Regions from separate parts of the Agromyces sp. NPDC055658 genome, predicted to be linked through region 1. Evidence: predicted binding sites of a transcription regulator. Region 1 holds the regulator's gene; each other region holds the start of a gene.
What was found. Region 1 encodes HrcA, which represses chaperone genes, less so after heat shock. Its sites were predicted from a motif close to TTNGCACTCGNNNNNNNCGAGTGCNAA; they were not measured.
Positions count from the first base shown of each region.

Region 2: groL (chaperonin GroEL) is a predicted target of HrcA. The motif match lies at 1,416-1,442, and genes of this name have one in related genera.
Region 3: groES (co-chaperone GroES) is a predicted target of HrcA. The motif match lies at 2,702-2,728, and genes of this name have one in related genera.

Region 1 is NZ_JBSHHD010000020.1:60,228-72,971, reverse strand. It holds gene ACWGPE_RS11290 (16S rRNA (uracil(1498)-N(3))-methyltransferase) at 1-662, opposite strand, end outside; gene dnaJ (molecular chaperone DnaJ) at 676-1,776, opposite strand; gene hrcA (heat-inducible transcriptional repressor HrcA) at 1,825-2,847, opposite strand; gene ACWGPE_RS11275 (DUF4870 domain-containing protein) at 3,034-3,438, shown strand; gene ACWGPE_RS11270 (DUF4870 domain-containing protein) at 3,552-3,935, shown strand; gene hemW (radical SAM family heme chaperone HemW) at 3,981-5,219, opposite strand; gene ACWGPE_RS11260 (DUF1990 family protein) at 5,222-5,872, opposite strand; gene lepA (translation elongation factor 4) at 5,904-7,778, opposite strand; gene ACWGPE_RS11250 (sensor histidine kinase) at 7,856-9,106, shown strand; gene ACWGPE_RS11245 (response regulator) at 9,103-9,723, shown strand; gene ACWGPE_RS11240 (alpha/beta fold hydrolase) at 9,726-10,484, shown strand; gene guaD (guanine deaminase) at 10,663-12,018, shown strand; gene rpsT (30S ribosomal protein S20) at 12,196-12,456, shown strand; gene holA (DNA polymerase III subunit delta) at 12,693-12,744, opposite strand, start outside.
Region 2 is NZ_JBSHHD010000014.1:26,377-39,120, forward strand. It holds gene groL (chaperonin GroEL) at 1-1,371, opposite strand, end outside; gene ACWGPE_RS08585 (DUF3048 domain-containing protein) at 1,571-2,623, opposite strand; gene ACWGPE_RS08590 (cold-shock protein) at 2,774-2,977, opposite strand; gene ACWGPE_RS08595 (LytR C-terminal domain-containing protein) at 3,188-3,733, opposite strand; gene ACWGPE_RS08600 (DUF3263 domain-containing protein) at 3,761-4,057, opposite strand; gene msrB (peptide-methionine (R)-S-oxide reductase MsrB) at 4,249-4,650, shown strand; gene ACWGPE_RS08610 (nitroreductase family protein) at 4,647-5,195, shown strand; gene ACWGPE_RS08615 (DMT family transporter) at 5,179-6,207, opposite strand; tRNA gene ACWGPE_RS08620 (tRNA-Thr) at 6,209-6,281, opposite strand; gene ACWGPE_RS08625 (DsbA family protein) at 6,393-7,325, opposite strand; gene ACWGPE_RS08630 (ABC transporter ATP-binding protein) at 7,607-8,707, shown strand; gene ACWGPE_RS08635 (DUF4032 domain-containing protein) at 8,829-10,148, shown strand; gene rlmB (23S rRNA (guanosine(2251)-2'-O)-methyltransferase RlmB) at 10,225-11,268, opposite strand; gene cysS (cysteine--tRNA ligase) at 11,265-12,695, opposite strand; gene ispD (2-C-methyl-D-erythritol 4-phosphate cytidylyltransferase) at 12,736-12,744, opposite strand, start outside.
Region 3 is NZ_JBSHHD010000071.1:326-4,821, forward strand. It holds gene ACWGPE_RS18390 (ABC transporter substrate-binding protein) at 1-1,011, opposite strand, end outside; gene rarD (EamA family transporter RarD) at 1,257-2,195, opposite strand; gene groES (co-chaperone GroES) at 2,314-2,610, opposite strand; gene ACWGPE_RS18405 (THUMP-like domain-containing protein) at 2,803-4,002, shown strand; partial or broken gene ACWGPE_RS18410 (hypothetical protein) at 4,049-4,496, opposite strand, start outside.

The sequences.
Region 1 (12,744 bases):
GCGCCGAGGCGCACCGTCTCGGCGCCGGCGGCGACGAGGCGGTCGAGCTCGTCGGGCGCGATGCCGCCCTCGGGCCCGACCACGAGCGCGAGGTCGCGGCCGTCGGGCTCGAGCTCGGTGAGCGCCATACGTGCGGTCGGCTCGAGCACGAGCACCCGGGTTCCGGCCAGCCGCGCGGCCAGCCCGGCCGTCGTCGTGACCTCGGTGACCTCGGGCAGCCAGGCGCGGATCGACTGCTTGACGGCCTCGCGCACGATGGTGGCCCAGCGGCGCCTGCCTTTCTCGGCCTTCGGGCCCTCCCACCGCGACACCGAACGGGCGGCGGCCCACGGCACGACGGCGTCGACGCCGAGCTCGGTCGACGCCTGCACGGCCATCTCATCGCGGTCGCCCTTCGCGAGGGCCTGCACGAGCGTGATCGCCGGGGAGGGACGCTCCTCGACGGCGACCTCGTCGGCGACGAACACGAGCTCGCGGGGCTCGGTCGCGACGACCGAGCCACGGACGATCACCCCGCGCCCGTCGCCGATCGCGATGCGCTCGCCCGTGCGGATGCGCGCGACGGTGACGGCGTGCCGCGCCTCGTCGCCCGTGAGCCGCACCTCCGCGCCCGGGGCGAGCGCGCCGAGGTCGAGGGACTCGTCGAGGTACAGGCTGCTCATCTGCGGACTCCGCTCAGCCGAGGAACCGGTCGCGGAGCCGGGCGAACAGCCCCTGCTGGAAGTGGCTGAGCTCGGGCTCGGGCGACCGCTTCGACGCCGCGAACTGCGAGATCAGATCGCGCTCCTTCGACGACAGCTTCGTCGGCGTGACGACCTGCACGCCGATCTTGAGGTCGCCGCGGCCGTTGCCGCGGAGCTTGGTGACCCCGCGGTCCTTCACGGTCAGGATCTCGCCGCTCTGCGTGCCGGCCTTCACCTCGAGCTCGACGTCGCCGTCGAGACCGGGGATCGTCGCGTCCGTTCCGAGGATGGCGTCGGTCATCGCGACCTCGAGGGTCGCGAGCAGGTCGTCGCCGTTGCGGCTGAACACCTCGTGGTTCTTGACCTTGATCTCGAGGTAGAGGTCGCCGTTCGGTCCACCGGCGGGGCCGGCCTCGCCGGAGCCCGGCATCTGCAGGCGAACACCCGTGTCGACGCCCGCAGGGATGTCGACCGGCACCGTACGACGTGCGCGCACGCGCCCCTGGCCCTGGCAGGTGATGCAGGGCGTGGCGATGATCGTGCCGTAGCCGCGGCAGGTGCCGCACGGGCTCGAGGTCATCACGTTGCCGAGGAGCGAGCGCACCTGGCGCTGGATCTGGCCGCTGCCGTGGCAGATGTCGCACGTGACGGGCGAGGTGCCCGGCTGGCAGCACGACCCCTGGCAGGTCTCGCAGCGCACGGCCGTGTCGACCTCGATGTCGCGATGGGTGCCGAAGATCACCTCGTCGAGGCCGACCTCGACGCGGATCAGGGCGTCCTGGCCGCGCTCACGACGCGACCGCGGGCCACGGCTCTGCTGGCCGGCACCGAAGAACGTCTCGAAGATGTCGCCGAAGCCGCCGAAGTTCTGGCCGCCGAAGCCGCCCTGGCCGCCGCCGAGGTCGTACTGCTGGCGCTGCTTGGGGTCGCTCAGCACGTCGTACGCGTGGGTCACCTCTTTGAAGCGCTCAGATGCCTCGGCGCCCGGGTTCACGTCGGGGTGGAGTTCTCGCGCGAGGCGGCGGTACGCCTTCTTGATCTCGTCGGGGGTGGCGTCGCGGGAGACGCCGAGGACCTCGTAGTGGTCGGCCACGGAGGGCTTGTCCTTTCGGTTGCGCCGGTCGGTTCGGACGGCGGCTGGTCAGTTCTCGCCGAGCGTGCGGGAGAGGTATCGGGCGACGGCGCGGACGGCCGCCATGCTGTTGGAATAGTCCATTCGGGTCGGCCCGACGACGCCGAGGCGCGAGATGTCGCGCCCGGGGATCTCGAACGCACTCGACACGATCGACGTCTCGCCGAGGCCGAACGAGGCGTTCTCTCGGCCGATGCGAACGGCGACGGCGTGCTCGTCGGTCGCCATCTCGCCGAAGAGCCTGAGCAGCACGACCTGTTCCTCGATCGCCTCGATCACCCCGAGGATCGACCCGGCGAAGTCCTGTTCGGTGCGCACGAGGTTCGCGGCACCCGCGACGACCAGCCGGTCGCTGCGCTGCTGGCGCGCCTGGTCGGCGAGCGTCGCGGCGAGCGTGTGCAGCACCGCGGCGTGGCGCCGGTCGACGACGTCGAGCTCGCCCGACAGCAGCTCCGAGGCATCCGTCATCGTGGTGCCCGCGACGAGCTCGTTGAGGCGGTGCCGGAGCGACGCGAGCGTCTCGTCGTCGACCGGTTCGGCGAGTTCGGCGAGCCGCTGCTCGACCTGGCCGGAGTCGGCGATGAGGATGCAGAGCACGCGGGAGGGTGCGAGCGCGACGAGCTCGACGTGACGCACCCGTGCACTCGAGAAGCTCGGGTACTGCACGACCGCGAGCTGCTTCGTGAGCTGGGAGATGAGGCGAACGGTGCGGGCGAGCAGTTCGTCGAGGTCGCTCGACTCGCCGAGGAAGGTCTCGATCGCCTGCCGCTGCGCCGAGCTCAGCGGACGCACGTCGGTGAGCTGGTCGACGAAGACGCGATAGCCCTTGTCGGTCGGAATGCGGCCCGACGACGTGTGCGGCGCCGCGATCAGCTCCTCCTCTTCGAGGAGTGCCATGTCGTTGCGGATGGTCGCGGCCGAGACGCCGAAGGCGTGGCGTTCGACGATCGTCTTCGAGCCGACGGGTTCGCGCGAGGCGACATAGTCCTGCACGATCGCGCGGAGCACCGCGAGACTGCGTTCGGAGACCATGGCCCTCGCTTCCTCTGCACGGCTTGGCACTCGATCGATCGGAGTGCCAATCATATCGCGACATCCCGTGACCCGGCCGTTGCCGCGGTCCCACCGGGGCGCTACCGTATGGATGTTCCGCGCGCCGCCCCCGTTCCCGCGGCCCGCGCCTCCACCCGACCGTTCCCGCCCCCGAAAGGCATGCCCATGAGCGACTCCGCACCGCCGCCCCCCGCCCCCGAGCCGCAGCCGGCCGCCCCCCTCGCCCACGACCAGGACGTGCTCTGGGGCTCGCTCGCCCAGCTCGGCGGCATCGTCGGCCCGCTGCCCTCGCTCATCATCTGGCTCGTGTTCAAGGACCGCGGCCCGTTCACGAACGTCGAGGCGAAGGAGGGCCTCAACTTCCAGATCACGGCGATCATCGCGTACGTCGCGATCGTGATCGTGAACATGGTGCTGGCCCTCGTGACCTTCGGGTTCTGGGGGTACGTCGGGTGGCTCCTGCCGACCGCGCTCTGGGTGACCGTCGTCGTGTTCTCGATCCTCGCGTACCTCAAGGCGAAGGACGGCGTGCACTACCGGTACCCCTTCGCCATCCGCCTCATCAAGTAGCCGGTTCGACGACGCATTGCCGAGCGCGCCGCGGGAACTCTTCCGCGGCGCGCTCGTCTGTGCCAGCATGACAGCGACCCGCCGCCGCCCGGCGGCCCGATCAAGGAGAGACCATGTCCGAGGGCACCCCGCCACCTCCCCCGCCCGTGAACCCCTACGAGCAGAACCAGCCGCTCAGCCCGTCCGACGAGAAGCTCTGGGCGACGCTGATCCAGATCGGCGGCATCATCTTCGGCGTCCTGCCGTCGCTGATCGGCTACCTCATCCTGAAGGACAAGGGCCCGTTCGTCCGCGGCCACGCGGCGACGGCGCTGAACTTCCAGATCACGCTGCTCATCGCCTATGTCGTCGGCTGGATCACCGCGTTCATCCTGATCGGATTCATCATCCTCGCCGCGGCGTGGATCTGCTCGATCGTCTTCGGCATCATCGCCGCGATCGCGGCGAACAAGGGCGAGCCGTACGTCTACCCGATCGCGATCAAGTTCGTCAACTGAGCTCGTCCGCACCGGTTCTCGATCCGCGCCCCGCGTCGTCGGGCGCTACTCGACCACCGGAGCGTCGAGCAGCCGCCGCACCACCGCGTCGGCGAGGAGCCGCCCCTTCCGCGTGAGCGTCAGCACGCCGGAGAGGGCGGCTCTCGCGTCGACGAGGCCGTCTGCGATGAGCCCGGCGACCGCATGACGGCCGCCGGTGTGCAGCGAGGCGAGCTCGAGCCCCTCCCGGATCCGCGTCACGAGCAGCACGCGCTCGGTCTCGCGCGTCGGTCCGTCGAGCACTTCGCGGCCCACGGCGGGCGAGATGCCCTTCGCGAGGCGTTCGGCGTACGCCGAGGGATGCTTCGCGTTCCACCAGCGCACGCCGCCGACGTGGCTGTGCGCGCCCGGGCCGACGCCCCACCAGTCGTCGCCCCGCCAGTACCCGAGGTTGTGGCGCGACCGGTGCCGGGTGCCGCGCGCCCAGTTGCTGACCTCGTACCAGTCGTAGCCGGCCGCGGCGAGCGACTCGTCGGCGAGCTCGTACATGTCGGCCTCGAGGTCGTCCGACGGCGTCGCGAGCTCACCGCGGCGGATCTGCCGGGCGAGCTTCGTGCCGTCCTCCACGATGAGCGCGTACGCGCTCAGGTGGTCGGGGCGCTGCGCGATGGCGTGCTCCAGGCTGCGCCGCCAGTCGTCGAGCGACTCCCCCGGCGTGCCGTAGATGAGGTCGAGGCTGACGTCGAGCCCTGCGTCGCGGGCCCACTCGACGACCTGCGGCACCCGCTCGGGGTCGTGCGTGCGGTCGAGCGCCGCCAGCACGTGCGGAACCGCCGACTGCATGCCGAACGACACGCGCGTGAACCCGCCGGCCGCGAGCTCGTCGAGCTCTCGCCGTCCGACCGAGTCGGGATTCGCCTCGGTCGTGACCTCGGCGCCGGGCGCGAGGCCGAACTCGTCGCGCACGGCGCCGAGCATCTCGACGAGGTCGGCGGCGGGCAGGAGGGTGGGCGTGCCGCCGCCGAAGAACACGGTCTCGACCGGGCGGGAGGGGACTTCGGATGCCTCGAGCACGCGCCGCGACATCCTGATCTCGTCGATCGCCTGGCCCGCGTAGTCGGCCTGCCGGGCGCCGCGCAGCTCGTCGGACGTGTACGTGTTGAAGTCGCAGTACCCGCACCGCACCCGGCAGAACGGCACGTGCACGTAGACGCCGAACGCGCGGTCCGCGGCGCCCGCGGCCGCCTGGGCCGGCAGCAGGCCGTCGGCCGGAGCCGGTTCGCCGAGCGGCAGCGCCGAGCCCACGCCTACACGCCGCCGGCGGGGTGGAGCGCCCGCAGCTCCCTGCGGGTGAGCTCGCGACGACGACGACGGGTGGACGGCGAGAGCACGGCGCGCACGCCGCCCGCGGTCGCGAGGATCGAGCGGATGGTGAGCCACACCGTGTCGTCGTCGCGGTGCTCGAGGATGAACGACTCCTCGCCGGTCTCGGCGCCGTGCGCCGTCGTTCCGTAGGCGAAGCCGATCCGGTTCGGTTCGTCGATCACGTAGACGACGAGCACGGGGGTCTTCGCCGTGCCGAACCGCCGCTTGTGCTCGAGCGTCGCGGTCATGCCCGCGGCGATGTACGGGGTGCCGTCGGCGCCGAACCGGTCCTCCGTGCGGGGCGCGGGCTGGTCGGCGAGCGGGGCGCCGGTCGGGTCGAACACGATGCCGGGGTACTGGGCCCCGGTGCCGGCCGACACGTCGGCGATCGTGAACCCGGCTCCCCGTTGGATGCCCCACGTCATGAGCGCCTCGGCCGAGCGGTCGAACCGCTCCTGGCCCGAGCCGAGCCGTACCGCGTCCTCGGCGGGCCGGAGGCCCACCGGCGGGTAGCGGAGGAAATCGGGGTCGAGCGTGGCGCCGATCGCCCCGTAGGTGACCGACTGGTCGGTGAACGTGCTTCTGCGAGTCATCCGTGTTCCTTCGCGCGCGGCGGGCCGCGCGCTACTTCTTGGCGTCCTTCTTGGTCTCGGTGTCGCCCGACAGCGCCGCGATGAAGGCCTCCTGCGGGACCTCGACCCGGCCCACCATCTTCATGCGCTTCTTGCCCTCCTTCTGCTTCTCGAGGAGCTTGCGCTTGCGGGTGATGTCACCGCCGTAGCACTTGGCGAGCACGTCCTTGCGCATCGCACGGATCGACTCTCGCGCGATGATGCGCGCACCGATCGCGGCCTGGATCGGCACCTCGAACTGCTGGCGGGGAATGAGCTCGCGCAGCCGACCGGTCATGAGCACGCCGTAGGCGTAGGCCTTGTCGCGGTGCACGATCGCGCTGAAGGCGTCGACCTGCTCGCCCTGCAGCAGGATGTCGACCTTCACGAGGTCGGCCGCCTGGTCGCCGACCGGCTCGTAGTCGAGGCTCGCGTACCCGGCCGTCTTCGACTTCAGCTGGTCGAAGAAGTCGAAGACGATCTCGCCGAGCGGGATGTTGTACCGGATCTCGACGCGGTCCTCGCCGAGGTACTCCATGCCGAGCAGGCTGCCGCGGCGCGACTGGCAGAGCTCCATGATCGTGCCGACGTACTCCTTCGGGGCGAGGATCGCGGCCTTCACCATGGGCTCGCGCACCTCGGCGATCTTCGCGCCCGTCGGGAACTCGCTCGGGTTCGTGACGGTGACGGTCTTCTTGTCCTCGGTCGTGACCTCGTAGACCACGCTCGGCGCCGTCGCGATGATGTCGAGCCCGAACTCGCGGCGCAGCCGCTCGGTCACGATCTCGAGGTGGAGGAGGCCGAGGAAGCCGGCGCGGAACCCGAAGCCGAGCGCGACCGACGTCTCGGGCTCGTACACGAGCGCCGCATCGGAGAGCTTCAGCTTGTCGAGCGCCTCACGCAGCTCGGGATAGTCGCTGCCGTCGATCGGGTAGAGACCCGAGAACACCATCGGGAGCGGCTCGGTGTAGCCGGCGAGCGCCTCGGCGGCGGGCTTCACCGCCGTCGTGATCGTGTCGCCGACCTTCGACTGGCGTACGTCCTTCACGCCGGTGATGAGGTAGCCGACCTCGCCGACGCCGAGGCCCTTGGTGGGCGTGGGCTCGGGCGCGGAGACGCCGATCTCGAGGATCTCGTGCGTCGCGCGGGTCGACATCATCTGGATGCGCTCGCGCGGGTTCAGCTGGCCGTCGACCATGCGCACGTAGGTGACGACGCCGCGGTAGCTGTCGTAGACCGAGTCGAAGATCATCGCACGGGGCGCCGCGTCGGCGTTGCCGACCGGCGCGGGGATGCGCTCGACGACCCGGTCGAGCAGCTCCTCGACGCCGACGCCCGTCTTTCCGGAGACCTTCAGCACGTCGTCGGGCGAGCCGCCGATGAGGTCGGCGAGCTCGCGCGCGTACTTCTCGGGCTCGGCCGCCGGAAGGTCGATCTTGTTGAGCACTGGGATGATCTCGAGGTCGTTCTCGAGCGCGAGGTAGAGGTTCGCGAGGGTCTGCGCCTCGATGCCCTGGGCGGCGTCGACGAGCAGGATCGCCCCCTCGCACGCGGCGAGCGAGCGCGAGACCTCGTACGAGAAGTCGACGTGGCCGGGGGTGTCGATCATGTTGAGCGCGTACGCACGGCTCTCGCCCGAGGCATCCTCGACCTGCCACGGCATGCGCACCGCCTGGCTCTTGATCGTGATGCCCCGCTCGCGCTCGATGTCCATGCGATCGAGGTACTGCGCCCGCATGTCGCGATCGGACACGATGCCCGTGATCTGCAGCATGCGGTCGGCGAGCGTCGACTTGCCGTGGTCGATGTGCGCGATGATGCAGAAGTTTCGGATCAACGCGGGGTCGGTGGCGGCGGGCACCGGCGGGTTCACAGCTCTCGGAGACATCCTGTCGATTCTCCCATGATTCGGCTTCCGACTTTCGACGGATGCCTCGCGGCGGGCGCCGCGGCTACGCTCGCAGCATGAGCGCGACCCTGCCGAACCCGTCGCGCGGGGCCGAATCGGCGCTGCGCCCGGTGTTCATCGCGCTTCGGCTCGGCCTGCACCTGCTCGTCGTCGGGCTCACGCTCTTCGTCATCGTGCGGGCGCTCATCTCCGACGACACCGACGAGGTGCCGATCACGGTGCTCGCGATCGCGTTCCTCGCCTGCTACGGCGCGGGGGTCGCGACGGCGCACCGGCACCTGCCGACGTGGGCGCGCGTCGTCTGGCTCGTGATGCTCCTCGCGCTCTGGGTCGCGATGTCGGCGCTCACCCCCGACGCCGCCTTCCTCGCCTTCCCGCTGTTCTTCCTCGAGCTGCACGTGCTCGCCGCGCCGATCGCTGTGCCGCTCGTCGTCGTCACCTTCGGCCTCTCGGTCTGGGGCACGGCGAGCCACCTCGGCTACGAGGTCGGCTCGATCCTCGGACCGCTGATCAGCGCGGGCGTCGCGATCGTGATCGGCCTCGGCTACCGCGCGATGGCGCAGGAGACGAGGGAGCGCCAGGCGCTCATCCTCGACCTGATCGCGACGCGCGAGGAACTCGCGGCCGCGAGCCACGAGGCCGGCACGCTCGCCGAGCGCGAGCGGCTCGCCCGCGAGATCCACGACACCCTCGCGCAGGGACTCTCGAGCATCCAGATGCTGCTGCATGCGGCCGAGCGGGACGTCTCGGACGAGAGCGTGCGTCAGAAGCTCGTGCTCGCCCGCGAGACCGCGGCCGAGAATCTCGGCGAGGCGCGCCGGTTCATCCGCGAGCTCACCCCGCCGTCGCTCGACGAGCAGACGCTGCCCGCCGCGCTCCGCCGGCTCGCCGAGGCCGTCGACGACCAGGCTCACCAGTCGGGCGCCGACACGCGCGTCGAGTTCGCGACGAGCGGCGACCCGGTCGTGCTGCCGATGGCGGTCGACGCGGCGCTGCTGCGGATCGCCCAGGGCTCGCTCGCGAACGTCGTGAAGCACGCCGACGCCCGCACGTGCTCGCTCACGCTGACCTACCTCGGCGACGAGGTCGCGCTCGACATCGTCGACGACGGCATCGGCTTCGACGTCGAGGCCGTCGCCCGACGCGCCGCGGCAGCCGCCGCGGACGGCACGACGGCCGCTGCCGGCGAGTACGGCCTCCGTTCGATCCGGCGGCGCGCCGAAGAGCTCGGCGGCCGATCCGACGTCGAATCCGCGCCCGGCGAGGGCACGGCGCTGTCGATCCGCATCCCGGTGGTGCCAGCATGATCCGGCTGCTGCTCGCCGACGACCACCCGGTGGTGCGGGCGGGCATCCGCGCGATGCTCGAACGCGAGGTCGATCTCGAGGTCGTCGGCGAGGCGTCCTCGGCCGAGGACGCGGTGCGTCTCGGCCGGAAGGGCGTCGACCTCGTCCTCATGGACCTCCAGTTCCCCGGCGCGATGCAGGGTGCGGAGGCGACCCGCCGGCTGCGCGCCGAGCCCGACGGACCGAGGGTGCTCGTGCTCACCAACTACGACACCGACGCCGACATCCTCGGGGCGATCGAAGCCGGCGCGAGCGGCTACCTCCTGAAGGACGCACCGCCCGAGACGCTCATCGCGGCCGTGCGCGCCGCCGCAGAGGGCGATCGGGCGCTCGCACCGGAGCTCGCCGCGAAGCTCGACGCCTCCCGCGCCACGGGCGAGCGCCTGACGGTGCGCGAGGCCGAGGTGCTCGCGCTCGTCGCCGAGGGGCGCACCAACCGCGAGATCGGCAAGTCGCTCTTCCTCAGCGAGGCGACCGTCAAGTCGCACCTCGTGCACATCTTCACGAAGCTCGGCGTCGGCTCGCGCACCGCGGCCGTCGCCCGGGCTCGTGAGATCGGGGCGATCAGGGCGGGGTGAGCATGGTCGGCGCCCGCATCGTGCTCGTGCACGGCATCCGAACCTCGGCCACGATGTGGCGGCGGCAGGTCGCCGCGCTCACGGCGCACGGCGTCGACGTCGTCGCGGTCGACCTGCCCGGGCACGGGTCGCGCATGGCCGAGGAGTTCTCGATCGACGCCGCGATGGCGGTGATCGAGGAGGCGCTGAACCCGCCGCAGACCGATGGGACGGCTCCGGATGCCGCGCCGCCGCGTCTGCTCGTCGGCCTCAGCCTCGGCGGCTACCTGTCGATCGAGTTCGCGGCGAGGCATCCGGATCGTCTCGACGGCCTCGTCGCGGCCGCGTGCGGGACCGTGCCTCGCGGGCCAGGTCTCGCCGCCTACCGGTCGATCGCCGCGGCCATCGCCCGTCTGCCCGATCGCGGACGATGGCTGAACGACGCGACCGCCGCCCTCTTCCTCGCGCCCGACGCGCTCGCCGATGTGGTCGCAGGCGGCGTCGCACTCGACGTGATGGCCCCCGCGCTCGCGGCCGTCGGGCACCTCGATCCGGTGGCGGCGCTCGACGCCGTCCGGGTGCCGATCTGGTTCGTGAACGGACGCTACGACCACTTCCGGCTGCAGGAACGGCGGCTGCTGCGCGCGGCGCACGACGCTCGGCTCGTCGTCGTGCCCGGGGCGACCCACCTCGTGAGCCTGACCGCGGCCGACGGCTTCACCGCGGTCGTGCTCGGCGCCGTCGCCGAGCTCGAACGGCGCGCCGCCGCCCGGCACCGCTGACCCGTTCGACCCGAAATGCTTGCCCTCCGCAGGCAACCGACGTAGCGTGTCGTCGGCGCATCGTTCGCATGGATAACCGATGCGCTGCAGATTCAGTGTCGAACCATGCATCGGTCAGGCAACGCCGGCCGGTGCCTCGATACGCATCAGCTGGCGGGGCCGAAAGGTGGTCCCAACGATGGTTCCCTCCCAGCTCTACCGTGCGACCGTCGTCGACACGCCCGTCAGCCCGTTCGAGGGCGGCGAGGCGCGCTACGACGCCGACAGTGCGATCGTCGTCGAAGGCGGCGTCATCCGCTTCCGCGGCGCATTCGACGAGGCATCCCGGCGGCACCCCGACGCGACGGTCGTCGACCTGCGCGACGGCGTGCTGCTTCCCGGGCTCGTCGACACGCACGTCCACTTCCCGCAGCTGCGTTCCATGGCGGGGCTCGGCCTGCCGTTGCTCGACTGGCTCGACCGGTACACCCTGCCCGAGGAGACGCGGTTCGTCGACGACGCGTACGCGCGCGAGGTCGCCCCGCAGTTCCTCAACGCGCTCGCGGCGGCCGGCACGACGAGTGCGCTCGTGTTCGGATCGCACTTCGCCGGCGCCATGCGCGAGTTCTTCGGCGCGGCGTCGTCGTCGGGCCTGCGCATCACGAGCGGGCTCGTCGTCGGCGACCGGATGCTGCTCGACGGGCTCTACACGACGCCCGAGCGAGCGCGTGAGGACGCGGCCGCCCTCGTCGAGGCATGGCACGGCCGGGGCCGCCTGCGCTATGCGGTCACGCCGCGGTTCTCATTGTCGGCGTCCGACGACCTGCTCGCCGCGTGCAGCGACACGTTCGCCTCGCGCGACGACCTCTGGTTCACCTCGCACCTCAACGAGAACCCCGCCGAGGTCGACACGGTCGCGAGCCTCTTCCCCGACCGCCGCGACTACCTCGACACGTACGATCACCACGGGCTCGTGAACCGCCGTTCGGTCTTCGCGCACAGCGTGCACTCGACGGTGCCCGAACTCGCCAGGATGGCGGAGGCGGGCGCCTCGGTCGCGCACTGCCCGACGTCGAACTCGGCGCTCGGCAGCGGGCTGTTCCCGTTGCGTCGCCATCTCGACGCCGGCGTGCGCGTCGCGCTCGGCACCGATGTCGGGGCCGGCAACGGGTTCAGCCTGTTCAAGGACGGCATCCAGGCGTACTTCATGCAGATGCTGCTCGGCCCCGACGGCGTGCAGCTCGAGCCCGCGCATCTCCTCTACCTCGCGACGCTCGCCGGAGCCGAGGCCCTCGGGCTCGACGGTGTCGGCCATCTCGGCGTCGGCATGCAGTTCGACGCGATCCACGTGCGCCCGGCGCCGGGCTCGGCGTACGACATCGTGCTGTCGCGCTCGGAGTCGGCGGGCGACGTGCTCGCTCGCACGTTCGCGCTGGCGACCACCCATGATGTCGCTGCGACATGGGTCGGCGGCGACCTCGTGCACGCGCGCTCGTCGGTCCTCGGCGACGAGGGCGCCTCGGCCATGACCGACCCGGTTCCGCTGCACGGGTGATGCCGGCGGTCGGATCGTCCTGCGACCCGCCCGGCAGTCCCGCTTTGGTGGGCCGCCGGGCGAACTGGTAGTGTTGTGTGTTGGCTTCCGTGTGGGTCCCACCCCGCACGAGACGCCGTGGCGGCCCCTCTACCGTTCACGGCACCTCCCGTACCCGCACGAACGAAAGAATCACACGTGGCAAACATCAAGTCGCAGATCAAGCGCATCCGCACCAACCGCAAGGCCGAAGAGCGCAACAAGGCCGTCAAGAGCGAGCTCAAGACCGTCGTGCGCGCCGCCCGCGAGGCCATCGCCTCGGGCGACAAGGACAAGGCCACCGCCGCCGTGCGCGTCGCCTCGCGCAAGCTCGACAAGGCCGTGTCGAAGGGCGTCATCCACCAGAACCAGGCCGCGAACCGCAAGTCGGCGATCGCCAAGCAGGCCGCCGCGCTCTGATTCTCAGCAGTTTCGCATGAAGGCCCCGCTTCGGCGGGGCCTTCGTCGTCTCCGGGACGGCTCGTGGCCGGCCGTGCTCACCTCATCGCCGCACTCCTTCGAAGGCCAGCCATGCGGCCCGACACCTCGACGCCCGACACTCGACGCTCGAACTCGAGTGCACTTCACGCCTCGAATCGGGCGACGACGGCGCCCCGATACGCGAGGCCTCACGCTTCGGTGCGGGCTCGGAGCGACTAGCGGCGACCGCGGGCGGCGATGACGCCGACGAGGCGCTCGAGTGCGAAC
Region 2 (12,744 bases), on a different contig from region 1:
GCCGGCGTTGAGGGCGATCTGCTTGAGCGGGGCGTCGATCGCGACGCGGACGATGTTCGCGCCGGTCGCCTCGTCGCCCGAGACGTCGAGCTTCTCGAAGGCGGTCTTGCCGGCCTGGATGAGCGCGACGCCACCACCGGCGACGATGCCCTCCTCGACGGCGGCCTTCGCGTTGCGGACGGCGTCCTCGATGCGGTGCTTGCGCTCCTTGAGCTCGACCTCGGTGGCCGCGCCCGCCTTGATGACGGCGACGCCGCCGGCGAGCTTGGCGAGGCGCTCCTGGAGCTTCTCGCGGTCGTAGTCGGAGTCGGTGTTGTCGATCTCCTTGCGGATCTGCGCGACGCGGCCGGCGATGGCCTCCTCGTCACCGGCACCCTCGACGATGGTCGTCTCGTCCTTGGTGATGATGACCTTGCGGGCCTGGCCGAGCAGGTCGAGGGTGACGTTCTCGAGCTTGAGGCCGACCTCCTCGGAGATGACCTGGCCGCCGGTGAGGATCGCGATGTCCTGGAGCTGCGCCTTGCGGCGGTCGCCGAAGCCGGGAGCCTTGACGGCGACCGACTTGAAGATGCCGCGGATCTTGTTCACGATCAGGGTCGCGAGCGCCTCGCCGTCGACGTCCTCCGCGATGATGAGCAGCTGCTTGCCGGTCTGGATCACCTTGTCGACGATGGGCAGCAGGTCCTTGATGTTCGAGACCTTGCTGTTGACGATCAGGATGTACGGGTCTTCGAAGACCGCCTCCTGACGCTCGGGGTCGGTGACGAAGTACGCCGACAGGTAGCCCTTGTCGAAGCGCATGCCCTCGGTCAGCTCGAGCTCGGTGCCGAAGGTGTTCGACTCCTCGACGGTGACGACGCCCTCCTTGCCGACCTTGTCGATCGCCTCGGCGATGAGCGCACCGATCTGCTCGTCGGCGGCCGAGATCGAGGCCGTGGCGGCGATCTCTTCCTTCGTCTCGACGTCCTTCGCGTTCGCGAGGAGCTCGGCCTCGACGGCCTGGACGGCCTTCTCGATGCCGCGCTTCAGCGAGATGGGGTCGGCGCCTGCGGCGACGTTGCGGAGGCCCTCGCGGACGAGCGCCTGAGCGAGGACGACCGAGGTCGTGGTGCCGTCACCGGCGACGTCGTCGGTCTTCTTCGCGACCTCCTTGACGAGCTCGGCGCCGATCTTCTCGTACGGGTCGTCGAGTTCGATCTCCTTGGCGATCGAGACGCCGTCGTTCGTGATCGTGGGGGCGCCCCACTTCTTCTCGAGCACGACGTTGCGGCCGCGCGGGCCGAGGGTCACCTTGACCGCGTCGGCGAGCGTGTTGAGGCCGCGCTCGAGGCCGCGGCGGGCCTCTTCGTCGAAAGCAATGATCTTTGCCATGTGTGTCTCTCGTCCCTTCTCGGACGTCTTCAAAGATTCGTGGTTTAGCACTCAAAACGAGTGAGTGCTAAGACGATTCTGGCACTCTCGTGCTGGGAGTGCAAGCGAGCACCGGACCCTTCCGCACGCTCGCGGCGAACACCCGCCGCTGCGTGCGCGGCGGTCCGAGACCTCCCGGATGCCTCGTGGCCGGCGCCGTTCAGGGCGCGAACTTCACCGAACCCGACTTCGGCACGAGTTCGATCCAGGTGTTGCCCGGCGCGAGCCGAAGCGGCGACCCGTCGTCGGCGGTGAGCACGATCGGCGCCGCCTGCGAGTCCTTCTTCCAGGTTCCGTGGGCGGTGCGCCCGGCGCTCGAGACCCACACCTCCCCCGAGCCGACCATCACCGTCTTCGGCACCTCGCCGTATCGCCAGTCGATGCCGACCCGCATCGTGACGACATTCGTCGCACGGACGCGTTCGCCGCCCTCCTGCGTGTCGGCCCGCCCCTCCTGCGAGCGGAGCCAGCTCGAGGTGCCCGCGTCCCAGTCCCACGAGGGGTTTCGGGCATCGGAGAACACGAGCGCGATCTTCGAGGTCGGTGCCGCCTTCAGGGCGGGGTCGGCGAGCGGGTCGGCCGTGCCGTACGCGAACTGCACCGGCGGCGGATCGAGCTTCGCGTTGCGCCCGACCGCCTCCTTCGAGCGCAGGATCACGTCGTGCGGTCCCGGCCGCTCGTCGGCGCGGTGGAAGAGACCGGTGTCGTCGTAGTCGAACACGATGTTCTTGAGCGGGGTCGCCATCATCATCGCGACGAACTGGTCCTGCCCGCCCGAGTACGCGATGATGCCGCCGAGCGGCGTCACGATGTCGGGATCCATCGGCCGGATCGACCGGACCGGTCCCACGCTGTCCGGCACGTCCGAGTGCCAGACCGCGACGTAGCGGGTGATGCCGCCCTCGACGAGCTCCTCGAAGACGAGGTCGGTGCGGTTGAGCGCGATCTGCGGCCGCGCCTCCTCGTGGTCGTCGATCTTGACCGCGAGCGACGGGTGCGCGGGCGCCGCGGGGTCGGTCGTGGTGCCGCGCAGCGGCGAGAACGAGACCGCGACGGGCTGCGACGTCCCGACCGGCCGCGGTTCGGCCGACGGCGTCGGCGCCTCGGTCGGTTCGGGCGGTGACGACTGGCACGCCGCGGTGACGAGCACCGCCGCGGCGAGCACGAGGACGGCGATCGCACGTCTCGCGCCCGGGCGGACCCCCTTGACCATGCCGTCATCGTAGCCATCGCCGGGCTTCGCCGGCCGGGATGCGGCCCGGGACACGCCGCGCCCGCCGCACGTCGCCGGGTCGCGCGACGAACCCCACGAACACCGAACGCGCCGCCGATCGGCGACGCGTTCGGGACGCTCGGATGACGCTCAGGCGGGACGCACCGCCTCGGCCTGCGGCCCCTTCGACCCGGTGCCGACCTCGAAGACGACCTGCTGGCCCTCTTCGAGCACCTTGTACCCGGCCATGTCGATGGCCGAGTAGTGGACGAAGACGTCCTGGCTGCCGTCGTCGACGGTGATGAAACCGTATCCCTTTTCAGCGTTGAACCACTTGACGGTTCCGTTCGCCATGCGTTGCTCCCATAACTGCAGTGTGTCGATCAGCACGTGCCTGTCGCCTGTACCGGGCCGGCTCAGTCGATGCACTGGCACGAGCCCCGAGGGGGCGCCTGCACAGCGCGGGCGCGAGCGACCAATTCCAGATACTCACAGACCCGACATCCCGCGCACAAGGGGTCCGATGCAACGAATGGTCGCAGAATGGCAACGATTCGCGGGCGATCAGCCGGCGGACGCCTCCGCGTAGTCGGAGCCCAGGACGAGGACGAGCGGCGTGCCCGTCTCGGCGAAGCTCTCCGACAACCGGACGTCGGCTTCCGGCAGGAGTCCGGCGACCCCGCGCGCCGCGCCCTCGAGGTCGGGTGTCGCATAATAGACGACCGTCTCCGTGATGTCGTTCTCGCTGGCGTTCGCGGTGGCGCCCACCGTGACCCCGCCGGCCGTCAGCGTCTCGCTCGCCTTCGCCGCGAGGCCCGCCGTCGAGGTGCCGTTGAGCACCGTCACCGGCACCGGTGCGATCGTCGGCGGGGCCGTGGCGGCGGGCGACGCCGACGCCGTCGCAGCGGGCCCGCCGCCCGAGATGTCGAGGCGGTCGTTGAAGATCATGACCCCCGCGATGCCGATGCCGGCGAGCACGACGGTCGCGAGCGCCGCCCAGCCGAACCTGATCCACTTCGCACCGCGGCGGGCGGGAGCGCGATGCGCGCCGACGCGGTCGATGCCGTGCGGGATCGAGTCGAAGCGGTCGCGGGGGAACTTCTGCGCCATGGGGTCCAGATCGGGGTCGGGGCCGGCTCAGTCGAGCGGTCGGCCGAGGGAGAGCGAACGTTGCGATCTCGCCGCGCGGCGTGCGGACCGCAGGCGTTGCAGTCGCTTGACGAGCATCGGGTCGTGGCGCAGCGCCGCCGGCGAATCGATGAGCTCGCCGAGGATCCGATAGTAACGGGCGGCCGAGATGCCGAACTCGTCGCGGATCGCCTCGGCCTTGCGGGCCGGCTGCTGCCACGCGCGCGCCTCGAAGGCGAGCACGCGCAACTGGCGATCGTCGAGCGGGGCGTCGTCGGGGCGGTGCGGCACGCGCTCGGCGCTCATCCGGTCCTCCCGTCGCGCGAGCCGGGCGGCCCGCCTGCAGCACATCCTAGGCAACGCTCGCCGAGAGGCCGCCGCATGGCGGCGTGTGTCACCGCGGAACAGCCGGGCCGCTCGCGGCGTTGCATCCGATGTCGTCGCCGCCCCTGAGAACTGCGACGATGGAACCGACCCCGTGAACGAGAGGAGCGCCCATGTCACACCCGGTGCAGAAGAGCGATGAGGAATGGCGCGCCGAGCTCGACCCCGCACGGTACTCGGTGCTCCGTGAGGCCGCGACCGAGCGGCCGTGGTCGGGCGAACTGCTCGACGAGGAGCGCGCCGGCGTCTACACCTGCGGCGCATGCGGTGCCGAGCTCTTCAAGAGCGGCACCAAGTTCGACTCGGGGTGCGGCTGGCCGAGCTTCTACGAGTCGGTGCGGCCCGAGGCGGTCGAGCTCATCGAGGACCGCACCCTCGGCATGGTGCGCACCGAGGTCCGCTGCGCGGCGTGCGGCTCGCACCTGGGGCACGTCTTCCCCGACGGGTTCGGCACGCCGACCGGCGACCGCTACTGCATGAATTCGCTCGCGCTCGGCTTCACGCCCGAGCAGTGACGACGGATCCGGCACGCCGGGCGGCGCTCCTGCGCCGCTCGGCACCCAAGGTGACGGAGGCCGCGCCCGACGACGCCGAGCTGCTCGTGCTGCTCGAGGCGGCGGAACGGGTCGCCGATCACGCGGGCCTCCGTCCGTGGCGGACGATCGCCCTGCGCGGCGACGCGCGGAGGCGGCTCGGTGCCGCACTCGTCGAGGCATCCGGTCTCGACGGCGCGGCCGCCGACAAGCTCGCGGCCAAGCCGTTGCGCGCCCCGCTCCTCATCGCGCTCGTCGTGCGCCGCACCTGGCACCCGAAGGCTGCCGACTGGGAGCAGGACGCCGCGGCGGCCGGCGTCGCGCACATGCTGAGCCTCCTGCTCGACGAGGCCGGCTGGGGCGTCATGTGGCGCACCGGGCCGTATACGAGGCATCCGGCCGTCGCCGACATGCACGGCCTCGCGCCCAACGAGCAGCTGCTCGGCTGGCTCTACGTCGGCGGCCGCGACGGCGAACGGGCGCCGAGGGGCCCGGCCAGGCCGCCGCAGTTCAGCTCGATCGATTGACCGCGTCGGGGCGCTCGACGACGTCGGAGCGGTGCCGGTGGCGCGACCACCGGATCGATGCGACCGCGACCGCGGCGAGCGCGAGGAGGGTGCCGCCGATCGTCGCCGCGTCCACGGCGCGTCCGGTCGGCAGGAAGAGGTCGAGCGCGAGCGCGCCCGCGAGCTGTCCGGCGACGCCGCACAGCGCGAGCAGGAGCACGCCGACGACGCGCACGACGAGCGCCTGGCCCGCGATGAAGATGCAGCCGATCGCCCCGCCGGCGTAGAGCCACGGTTCGGTCGGCAGGCGTTCGGGCCAGCCTGCGGCGACGCCGTGCACGACCGCCGCCGCGACGAGAGCGACGGTGCCGACCGCGAAGTTCACGAACGCCGCCGTCAGCGCGCTCGACGCCTCGGCCTTGACGCGGCCGTTGACGGCCTGCTGCCACGAGACGGCGAGGCCGGCCGCGAACGGCAGCAGCATGACGACGAACGGCACGTCGTGGGCGAGCTGCGCCGAGACGGCCCAGGCGATCGCCGCGAGGGCGAGGACCGCGCCGAGCACCCGGGTCGGCGAGAGCGGCCTCCTGCCGCCCGGGCCGAGGCCCGCGAGGTCGAACACGATCCCGCCGATCGTCTGGCCCGCGACGATCGCGACGGTGAACATCGCGACGCCGAGGAGCCCCGCCGACAGGCCCTGGGTCGTGACGAACCACGCACCGCTCAAACCGCCGAGCACCATCCACCAGGCGAGCCGGCGCGCGCCGAGCGCGGCGATCACCCGCCGGAGGCCGACCCGACCCGGACGCCACACGCAGAGGGCGACGGCGAGGATCACGAGCCCCGACCCGAACGAGATCGCGGCGGCCGTGAACGCGTCGTCGAGGTCGGCCGCGAGCGCGCCGTTGACCCGCGACTGCAGGGCCGTGAACGCCCCGAACACGATCGCCAGCGCGATGGCGATCCAGCGCGGCATGCGGGTGCGTTCGGCGTGCTGGTGGTGCTCGTGCACGTCGGCGGGATGCTCGGTCAAGAGCCGACTGCGGGACTTGAACCCGCAACCCCCGTATTACAAGTACGGTGCGCTACCAATTGCGCCAAGCCGGCATGGCCCGACCGGTGCGGGCCCCGACAATCCTACTCGGAGCCCGGCCGCCGGTGCGCGGAGACGACGAAGGCCCGGCGACGCGCGCCGGGCCTTCGTGCGATCGCGATGGGTCAGCCCGCGGGCGTGGGCGTCGGGGTGGGCGACGGGGTCGAGTTCGACTCCGAGAACGCCTCGCCGGTGGCCTGCAGCACGAACGACTGGAACTCGGCCGGGTCGGTGAGCGAACCCTGGTACTGCTTGCCGTTCACGAGCACCGTCGGGGTGCCCTTGATCGACTCGAGCTCCGAGTTCGGCACGGGCTGGGTGAGCGCGCGGGTCGTCGCCTCCTGCACCCACGACTTGAACTGGGTCTCGTCGATGCACTTCTCGATCGTCGACGTCGACTTGGCACCCGACTGCGACACGAACTCCTTCAGCTGGTCGTTCGTGAGGCCGTCGCTGCCCTCCTCGGGCTGGTTCTCGAAGAGCAGCGCGTTGAAGTCGAGGAACGCCTCGGGCGAGGTGTCGGCGACGCACGCCGCCGCGTTCGCGGCGCGCAGCGAGTACTGGGTGCCGTTCGATCGGTTCGTGAGGATCGCGAGCGGGTGCACCTCGAGCGTCGCCGCCCCCTGCTCGACCATCGTGCTGATCGCTTCGCCGTTCGTCGTCTCGAACTGGCCGCAGAAGGGGCACAGGTAGTCGACGTAGACGACGATGTTCGCGACCGTGCCGCTGTCGTCCTGCTCGGTCGGCTTGGGCGTCGCACCGGCTGCCAGCGCCGGGGTGTCGACCGGCGTGATCGTGCCGTCGGCCCCCGTGAGCACGATGCCGTCGCTCGCCATGTTGGCGGGGCCGGGGCCGGCCGGCTTCACGCTGTTGAAGATGAGCGTGCCGACGAGCGCCGCGATCGCGATGACCGCCACGATGATTCCGCCCTGGATCAGCACCTTGTTGCGGCGGTCGCGCTTCTTCTGCGCCTCGCGGAGCTCGCGCGCCTTCTCGCGCGCGGCCTCCCGCTGCTGGTTACGGGTGGGGCGTGGCTGGTTGGATCCGCCGTTGCTCATCGATGGTCACTCCGGTCGCTGTGTGGGCACGCCGAAACAGGGGGGCGCACGTGAACACGATAGTAGGAACGGCATCTGGGAATCACCCGAACCCCGGCTGGACATCGCGACGACGGTCCGGCGGTCCGCCCCGAGAGGTCCGTGCGAGGCATCCCCGCGAATTCCTCCGTGGTCGGGAGCCTCTGCCGCGCGTGCGATACTGAGGAGGCGTCACCGTCGACGCGCTTCCATTCACAACGGATCGTCCGGCACGTACCTGCCGGTGAAGGAGAGAAATCAACATGGCGTCAGTCACGTTCGACAAGGCCACCCGCCTCTACCCGGGCGGCACCCGCCCCGCGGTCGACCAGCTCGACCTCGAGATCGCCGACGGCGAGTTCCTCGTGCTCGTCGGCCCGTCCGGCTGCGGCAAGTCCACGTCGCTCCGCATGCTCGCCGGCCTCGAAGAGGTCAACGACGGCAACATCTTCATCGGCGACCGCAACGTCACCGACGTCCCCCCGAAAGACCGCGACATCGCGATGGTCTTCCAGAACTACGCGCTCTACCCGCACATGACGGTCGCCGAGAACATGGGCTTCGCGCTCAAGATCGCGGGCGTCGGCAAGGACGAGCGCGCTGCGCGGGTCCTCGAGGCCGCGAAGCTGCTCGACCTCGAGCCCTACCTCAGCCGCAAGCCGAAGGCCCTCTCTGGCGGCCAGCGCCAGCGCGTCGCGATGGGCCGCGCGATCGTTCGCCAGCCCCAGGTCTTCCTCATGGACGAGCCGCTCTCGAACCTCGACGCCAAGCTCCGCGTGCAGACCCGCACCCAGATCGCGTCGCTCCAGCGCCGGCTCGGCGTCACGACCGTCTACGTCACGCACGACCAGACCGAGGCGCTCACGATGGGCGACCGCATCGCGGTCCTGAAGGACGGCCTGCTCCAGCAGGTCGGCACCCCGCGCGACCTGTACGAGAAGCCGAACAACGTGTTCGTCGCCGGCTTCATCGGCTCGCCCGCCATGAACCTGTTCCACGCCGACCTCGTCGACTCCGGCGTCAAGTTCGGCACGGCTGTCGTTCCCGTCGACCGCGACGTGCTCGCCGAGGCCAACGGGGCTGTCGCCACGATCGGCGTGCGCCCCGAGGACATCGTCGTGTCGGCGACCCCGGGCGAGGGCCTCGAGGTCGACGTCGACCTCGTCGAGGAGCTCGGCGCCGACGGCTACCTCTACGGCCACTCGACCGTCGAGGGCAAGCGCACCGACATCGTCGCGCGCGTCGACGGCCGCCTGCACCCGAACGCCGGCGACAAGGTCTACCTCACCGCGACGCCGAACCACGTGCACCTCTTCGACGCCGAGTCGGGCGACCGCCTCGGCAACAAGGCCGTCGTCAGCTGACGCGCCTCACGACGATCGATGCCGGTCGGGCCCTCGGCCCGGCCGGCATCGTCGTCTCCGGCGGCGCCCCGCCCGAGGCATCCCGTTTCTGCAACCGCCGCAGGGCTGCAAGGATCGACATATGAGCGGTTCCCTCTCGATCACCTCGGCCATGACCGACCCGGCGCTCCTCGATCTGCCGTGGGACCTCCCGCTCGAGTCATGGCCGTCCGACGCGATCGCCGCGCTGCCGAAGGGCATCTCGCGGCACCTCGTGCGCTTCGCCCACCTCGGCGGCCACGTCGTCGCGATCAAGGAGACGACCGCCGAGATGGCGCGGGGCGAGTACGAGATGCTGCGCACCCTGCAGCGGCTCGAGATCCCCTGCGTCGAACCGGTCGCGGTCATCACGAACCGCACCGACGACGAGGCCGAGGAGCTCAAGCCCGTGCTCGTGACGCGGCACCTGCGGTTCTCGCTGCCGTACCGGGCCCTGTTCTCGCAGACGCTGCGACCCGACACCGCGACCCGGCTCGTCGACGCCCTGGCGGTGCTGCTCGTGCGGCTCCACATCGTCGGCTTCTTCTGGGGCGACGTGTCGCTCTCGAACACGCTCTTCCGCCGTGACGCCGGCGCGTTCGCCGCCTACCTCGTCGACGCCGAGACCGGCAAGCTCTTCGAGGGCGGCCTCTCGAACGGCCAGCGCGAGAACGACCTCGAGATCGCGCGCGTGAACATCGCCGGCGAGCTGCTCGACCTCGAGGCCGGCGGCAAGGTCGCCGACGAGCTCGACCCGGTGCGCATCTCGAACGGCATCGTCGACGCCTACCGCAAGCTCTGGGGCGAGCTCACCGGGCCGGAATCGTTCCCCGGCGCCGAGCGCTGGCGCATCACCGAACGCGTCAACCGCCTCAACGAGCTCGGCTTCGACGTCGAAGAGCTGGCGATCAAGACGGATGCCTCGGGCACGACGGTCCGCATACAGCCGAAGGTCGTCGACGCGGGCCACCACCAGCGGCGCCTGCTGCGCCTCACCGGCCTCGACGCGGGCGAGAACCAGGCCCGCCGGCTGCTCAACGACCTCGACTCGTACCGCGCGGCGTACGGCAAGGCCGACCTCGACGAGGAGATGGTCGCGCACGAGTGGCTCATGCGGGTGTTCGAGCCGGTGGTCCGCGCCATCCCGCTCGAGCTGCGCCGCAAGCTGGAGCCGGCCGAGGTGTTCCACCAGCTGCTCGAGCACCGCTGGTTCATGGCGCAGCGCGCCGGACACGACATTCCCCTCGCCGAGGCCGTGACCTCGTACGTCAACGAGGTGCTGCGGCACCGCCGCGACGAGGCGACCGTGATCGACCCGCCGACCGGATCGATCACGGCGGCGATGGACGTCGTGCCGACCGAGACGGCTGCGATCAGCGCGATCGACCCCGACGACGAGGACGACTGGCGGCTGAAGGTCTGACGCACGGGCGTCGCGCCCGCGGGTCGGCGCCCGCGGGGGTCGGCGCCCGTGGGTCGGTCGCGCGGCGGCGCGCTCGCTACTCGGCGGCGCGCAGCTTCGCGATCTCGTAGAGCGTGACCGATGCGGCGATGCCCGCGTTCAGCGACTCGGTCGAGGCGCTGATCGGGATCGACACGATCGCGTCGCACGTCTCGGCGACGAGGCGCGAGAGCCCCTTGCCCTCGCTGCCGACCACGATGACGATCGGGCGATCGGCCCAGCTGAGGCCCGGCAGCGACACGTCGCCGTCGCCGTCGAGGCCCAGCACGAAGACACCGCGCTCCTTGAGGCTCTTGAGCGTCTGCGTGAGGTTCGCGGCCATCGCGACGGGCACGCGAGCCGCGGCGCCCGCGGAGGTCTTCCACGCCGCCGAGTTCACGCCGACCGAACGGCGCTGCGGCACGATGACGCCCTGGCCGCCGAACGCGCCCGTCGACCGCAGGATCGCGCCGAGGTTGCGCGGGTCGGTGACGCCGTCCAGGGCGACCAGCAGCGGCGTCTCGTCGCGGGCGATGACCTCGTCGAGCAGTTCGATCGGGTGGGCGTACTCGTAGGGCGGCACCTTGAGCGCGAGGCCCTGGTGCACGCCGCCGTCGCCGGCGAGCCGGTCGAGCTCGGGCCGCATGACCTCGAGGATCGGGATGCCGCGGTTCGTGGCGAGCTTGACGGCCTCTTTCACCCGGTCGTCCATCTCGACGCGGGCGGCGATGTACAGCGTCGTCGCGGGAATGCGGGTGCGCAGCGCCTCGACGACCGAGTTGCGGCCCGTCACGATCTCCGACTCGTCGCCGGACTTGGCGCGGCGCGATGCGCCCGAGGCGCCGCGGGGCGCGCTCGCGCCCCGGCCCTGACCTGCGACCTTGCCGGCCGGCTTGCCCTTGCCGCCGGCCGCGGCGTAGCGCTCCTGCGCCGCCTTGCGCTTGCCGGCGGGGTGCCAGGCGCGATCCTCCGCCTTCGGGGTCGGGCCCTTGCCCTCGAGCGCCTTGCGCCCGTGCCCGCCGGTGCCGACCTGCTTGCCCGCCGCGCCCTTGCCGCCCTTGCGTACGGCTCCGGCGCGTGACTTGCCGCTGCTGCCCTTCATGATCCCAAGCTCCAATGCGTGCCGGTCTGACTGTCTTCGATGGTGATGCCCGCCTCGGCGAGCTCGGTGCGGATGCGGTCGGCGGTCGCCCAGTCCTTCGCGTCGCGCGCTGCGCGGCGGTCGTCGATGAGGCGTTCGACGAGCGAACCGAGGGCGGATGCCGCGGGGCCGGCGTCGGCCGTGGCCCAGTGCGGGTCGCGGGGATCGATGCCGAGCACCTCGACCATGGCGCCCACCTGCCCGTGGGCGACGGCGGCGTCGTGCAGTTCTTCGTCGTCGAGCGCCTGGTTGCCGGCGCGCACCGTGTCGTGCAGCACGGCGAGCGCCTGCGGAACGCCCAGGTCGTCGTCCATCGCCGCGGCGAACGCTTCGGGGACCTCGGGCGCGCCGACGCCGACGAACCGGGTGCCGGCGAGTCGGCGTTCGACGCGCTGCAGGAACGTGCGGATGCGATCGACGGCGGCCTCGGCCTCGGTGAGCGAGCCCGGCGAGTAGTCGAGCGTCGAACGGTAGTGGGCCTGCCCCAGCAGGTACCGCACGGCGAGCGGAGAGGCGAGGCTCAGGAGCTCGGCCGCGTAGACCGAGTTGCCGAGCGACTTCGACATCTTCTGCCCGCCGATGTTCACGAGGCCGTTGTGCACCCAGTAGCGCGCGAACGCCTGGCCGGCCGCGGTCGACTGGGCGAGCTCGTTCTCGTGGTGCGGGAAGCGCAGGTCGAGGCCGCCCCCGTGCACGTCGAACTCGTCGCCGAGGTAGCGCGCAGCCATCGCCGAGCACTCGATGTGCCAGCCGGGCCGGCCCACGCCCCAGGGCGAGCGCCAGCCCGCGGACTCGGGCTCGCCGGGCTTGCGTCCCTTCCACAGGGCGAAGTCGCGGGGGTCGCGCTTGCCGCGCGGGTCGGCGTCGGCCGCGGCCTCCATCTTGTCGCGCGACTGACGCGTGAGCTCGCCGTAGGCGGGCCAGCTCGAGGTGTCGAAGTACACATCGCCCGAGTCGTCGGCGGCCGGATAGGCGTGCCCCGATTCGATGAGGCGGGCGATGAGCTCCTGCATCTGCTGCACGCTCGCCGTCGCCCGCGGCTCGTACGTCGGCGGCAGGATGCCGAGCTGCGCGTAGCCCGACGTGAACTCGAGCTCGATGCGGTAGGTGAGGGCCCACCACTCCTCGCCCGAGCCCTGCAGCTCGCGGTGCGCGGCGTCGAGGATCTTGTCGTCGATGTCGGTGACGTTGCGCACGAAGACGACCTCGTTGCCGCGATAGGCGAACCAGCGCCGCATGATGTCGTAGACGAGCGCACTGCGGAGGTGCCCGATGTGCGGGCTCGACTGCACCGTCGGACCGCAGACGTACATGCCGACGCGCCCCTCGCGGAGGGGCACGAAGTCGCGCAGCGCCTGGGCCTTCGAGTCGTAGAGTCGCACGGTCACCCGCCAAGCCTACCGGCGGGGGGCCCGAACGTCGTGCGGCTCAGGCGGG
Region 3 (4,496 bases), on a different contig from region 1:
CGCGTAGGTGAAGTCGGTCAGGCTCGGGTCGATCTCCTTCAGGCGCTCGGTGAAGTCGCCGAGCGAAGCGAGGTCGAGACCGGGCGTGGTCGCCTTCGAGCCGGCGATGAGGCCGGGAGCGAAGTCCGCGCTGTAGTCGAGACGGTTGCCGTCGGTGAGGTAGATCTTGTCACCGGGGAAGCCGCCGCCGACGAGGTCGGGGATGATGACCTTCGCCTCGTTGAACGAGATGATCACGATCGCGTCGGGGTTCTGCGCCGTCACGTCGCCGATCTGGGTCGAGAAGTTCGTGTCGCCCGTGTTGAACGACGACTCCGCCACGACCTCGCCGCCGGCACCCTCGAACGCGTTCTTCGTCGCCTCGGCGAAGCCCGTGCCGTAGGCATCGTTCTGGTAGATGATGCCGAGCGTCGAGTTGCCGTCTTCGGCGGCCAGGTTGCCGAGCACCTCGCCCTGCAGCAGGTCGGAGGGAGCGGTGCGCCAGTAGAGCCCGTTGTCGTCGATGGTCGACAGGTCGAGACCCGTGTTCGACGGCGACATGAGCACGACGCCCGCGCTCGTGACCTGCTCGTAGATGTTGCGGGTCGTCGCCGACGCCGCAGCGCCCGAGATGGCCGAGACGCCGCCCGAGAGCAGGTCGGTGACCGAACCCGTCGCGACGTCGACCGTGCTGTCGCCCTCGTCGCGGAGGGTCAGCTCGATGTTGATGCCGAGGTCGGCGGCGTTGATGTCGTTGACCGCGAGCTGGGCAGCCGCGATCTGGGGCGGGCCGAGCACCGCGAGCGTGCCGCTCTGCGGTGCGAGCTGGCCGACCTTCAGGGTCAGGTCGCGCTCGCCGGCCTCGATCGGCTGGGCATCGCCGGTGTCGGCGGGCTTCTCGCTCTCGGTCGACGACGGTGACCCGCCTGAGGTGCACGCGGTGAGCAGGAGGGTGCTGACGCCGACGATGGCGAGACCCGTCCAGGCTGCGCGCGCAGAACGCTTGGCCGAAGCCTTCGCGAAGACGCTCATGTTGCTCCTTGGGACTGAAGGAATTCGTTACACAATCAAGCGTCAGTCCTGACGCCGTTGATTGACAGTATTGCGGGCCCACCGCGGAAACAAGTCACCGCGGTCACAACCCGGTAACACCGGCCGGATCGTTACCGGGTCGACACCTGCGCGGCCTCCGACGCACGGAATCCGCGTCATGCGGTGTCATCCGCTGCGGATTCCGCCGTTCGGGACTCCGGCCGCCGAAGGTCCGCCGAAGTCCGTCAGACGGGCTCGGCGACGATCCGTCGCGCCGCACGGCCGCGACGCACGAGGTCGACGGTGAGCACGGCGAGCGCGACCCAGACGAGGGCGAACCCGATCCACCGCTCGGGCGGCATCGGCTCGCCGAGCACCGCGACGCCGACGATGAACTGGATGAACGGCGCGAAGTACTGGATGAACCCCATGTAGATGAGCGGCAGCCGCCGCGATGCCGCGGCGAACAGCAGCAGCGGCACCGCCGTGACGACGCCGGCGAGCGAGAGCAGCACCGCGTGCCAAGCCCCCTCGGTGCCCATCGTGAGACCTTCGGTCGCGGCGATCCACCACAGCTGCGCGGCAGCGACGGGCGCGAGCCAGAGCGTCTCGAGCGTGAGGCCCGACACGGCGTCGACCCTGGGGCCGACGCGCTTCTTGATGAGCCCGTAGAACCCGAACGAGAACGCGAGCAGCAGCGCGATCCAGGGGAACTGCCCGTGCCCGACCGCGAGCACGACGACCGCGACGATCGAGATGCCGACGGCCACCCACTGCGTCGGGTTGAGGCGCTCGCGCAGCACGAGCACCCCGAGGAAGATCGTCACGATCGGGTTGATGAAGTACCCGAGGGATGCCTCGACGACCTGCTCGTTCACCGCCGCGTAGACGTACGTCTCCCAGTTGACGAAGATCAGGGCGCCCGCCGCGGCCATCGTGAAGAGCACCCGGCGGTTGCGCAGGAGCGCGACGAACTTCGACCATCCGCGGGTGACGGTGATCAGCAGGGCGCAGAAGACGAGCGAGAGCAGGATGCGCCACGCGACGATCTCGACCGACCCGGTGGGTGCGAGCGCGATGAAGTAGATGGGGAGCACGCCCCAGAGCAGGTACGCGGAGATCGCGTAGCCGAGACCCGCTCGGCTGATCGCGCCGTGATCGGCGTGGGCTGAGCGGGAATTCACCGATCCAGCCTACGCCCGGCGGGCGACACCGCCGTTTCGGGGCACCCTTCGGGCCCCAGGAACGCCGAACGGCCCGGATACCGAGGCATCCGGGCCGATCGTGAAGGTTTCGGGTCGCTCAGCGAACGACGACCGCGAGCACGTCGCGGGCCGAGAGCACGAGGAAGTCCTCGCCACCGAACTTGACCTCGGTGCCGCCGTACTTCGAGTAGATGACCTTGTCGCCGACCGCGACGTCGAGCGGAACGCGGTTGCCGTTGTCGTCGATGCGACCGGGACCGACGGCGACGACCTCGCCCTCCTGCGGCTTCTCCTTCGCAGTGTCGGGGATGACGAGACCCGACGCGGTGGTCTGCTCGGCCTCGACCTGCTTGATGACGATGCGATCCTCGAGCGGCTTGATGGAAACCGACACGGTTACCCCTTTTCTAGACGAATGCCGTCTTTTGACGAAAGACTGGTTAGCAGCCTCGGAGCGAGAGTGCTAAGCCGAGTCTAGGCGCGTTCTGGCACTCGTGCAACGTGAGTGCCAGCGCCGTTCACGCGCGGCGAACACGAGCGACCGACGCGGCCGTGCGGGCCGCTCGTCCGGTGCTAGCGTTGCCGGGTGGAACGCTCCGACCTCGTCGAACTCCTCTCCCCCGAAGGCCTGCGCCTGCTCGACGAGCTGCCCGAGTGGGACTCGAAGGCCGACATCGTGAAGACCGTGGCCGAGCTGCGCCGGAGGGGCTACGCCGCCGGCCTCGTCGCGGCCGTGCTCAGCCAGTCGAAGCTGCGCGCGAAGGCTGCCGCGAAGTTCGGCCCGTTCGCCGCGCGCATGCTGTTCACCGAGCCCGGCCTCGAGCAGGCCACCCGGCTCCAGGTCGCCGCCCTCCACGCTGGTCGCTTCTCGCGCGCGGGCGTCCGCCACGTCGCCGACCTCGGCTGCGGCATCGGCGGCGACGCTTTGGCCATGGCCGCGATCGACCTCGAGGTCACCGCGGCCGAGGCCGACGAGGTCACCGCGGCGATCGCCGCCTACAACCTCACCCCGTTCCCCCAGGCGCGCGTCCTCCACGCTCGTGCCGAGGACGTCGCGCTGGGCGGCATCGACGGCGCCTGGCTCGATCCGGCGCGGCGCACCACGGCGGGCGGCACCACGACCCGCATCGCGGATGCCTCGGCGTACTCGCCGAGCCTGGACTTCGCCTTCGGGCTCGCCGAGCGGATGCCCGTCGGCGTGAAGCTGGGCCCGGGCACCGATCGCGAGGTGATCCCCGCCGGTGCCGAGGCGCAGTGGGTCTCGGTCGACGGCGACGTCGTCGAGCTCGCCGTCTGGCTCGGCGTACTCGCCCGACCGGGCGTCGGGCGATCTGCGCTCGTCATCCGCGGCGATGCCGCACACGAACTCGCCGCCGCGGCCGACAGCGAGGACGCCCCCGACGGCCCGCTCGGCGACTATCTCTACGAACCCGACGGTGCGGTCATCCGCGCACGGCTCATCGGCGATCTCGCGCGCGAGCACGGCGCCTGGATGCTGAGCCCGGGCATCGCGTACCTCACGGCCGACACGGCGTTCGACTCTCCGTTCGCCAGGGGCTTCCGCGTGATCGAACGGCTGCCGGCCGACGAGCGGGGCCTGCGCCAGGCGCTGCAGTCGCGCGGCGTCGGCACCGTCGAGATCAAGAAGCGCGGTGTCGACGTCGATCCGGCGACGCTGCGCACGCGGTTGAAGCTGCGCGGAACGGAACGGGCGACGATCGTGCTCACCCGCGAGCAGGGCCGGCACGTCGCGCTGCTCGTCGAACGGCTCGAACCCGCCGTCTGAGGCGCGCCCCGCGCAGGAGGACGGGTCTCGACACCCGCCGCGACGCTCAGACCGGCAGGGCGCCGAAGACGATCGCGTAGTAGCCGATCCAGACCGCGGAGAAGACGAGCCCGGCGAGCCCGGTGCCGATGCCCACGAAGGCGAGCGCGCGCCCGTGCTCCTCACGGCGCAGGCCCAGCACGCCGAAGACGATCGCGGCGATCGAGAGCGGCAGCATCCAGCCCACGAAGAGCGACGCCGCCGCGCCGATCACACCCGTGACGGCGGCCACCCAGCTGTAGGCCCGGCGCTGCTGCTCCTCTTCGATCTCGATGGACTCGGCGGTGTCGTAGCCGGCCCGATGCACGATGAGCAGCTGGCCGGTCGAGATGCGGCGCAGCTGGCCGGTGTCGACGGGAACCTCGAACTCGCGGGCGTCCGCCTCCCGGATCACGGGGTCGGCCCGGAATGTCGGTTCCGCGGGGCGGTACGGAGCGAGCGGGTCGACCGGGTCG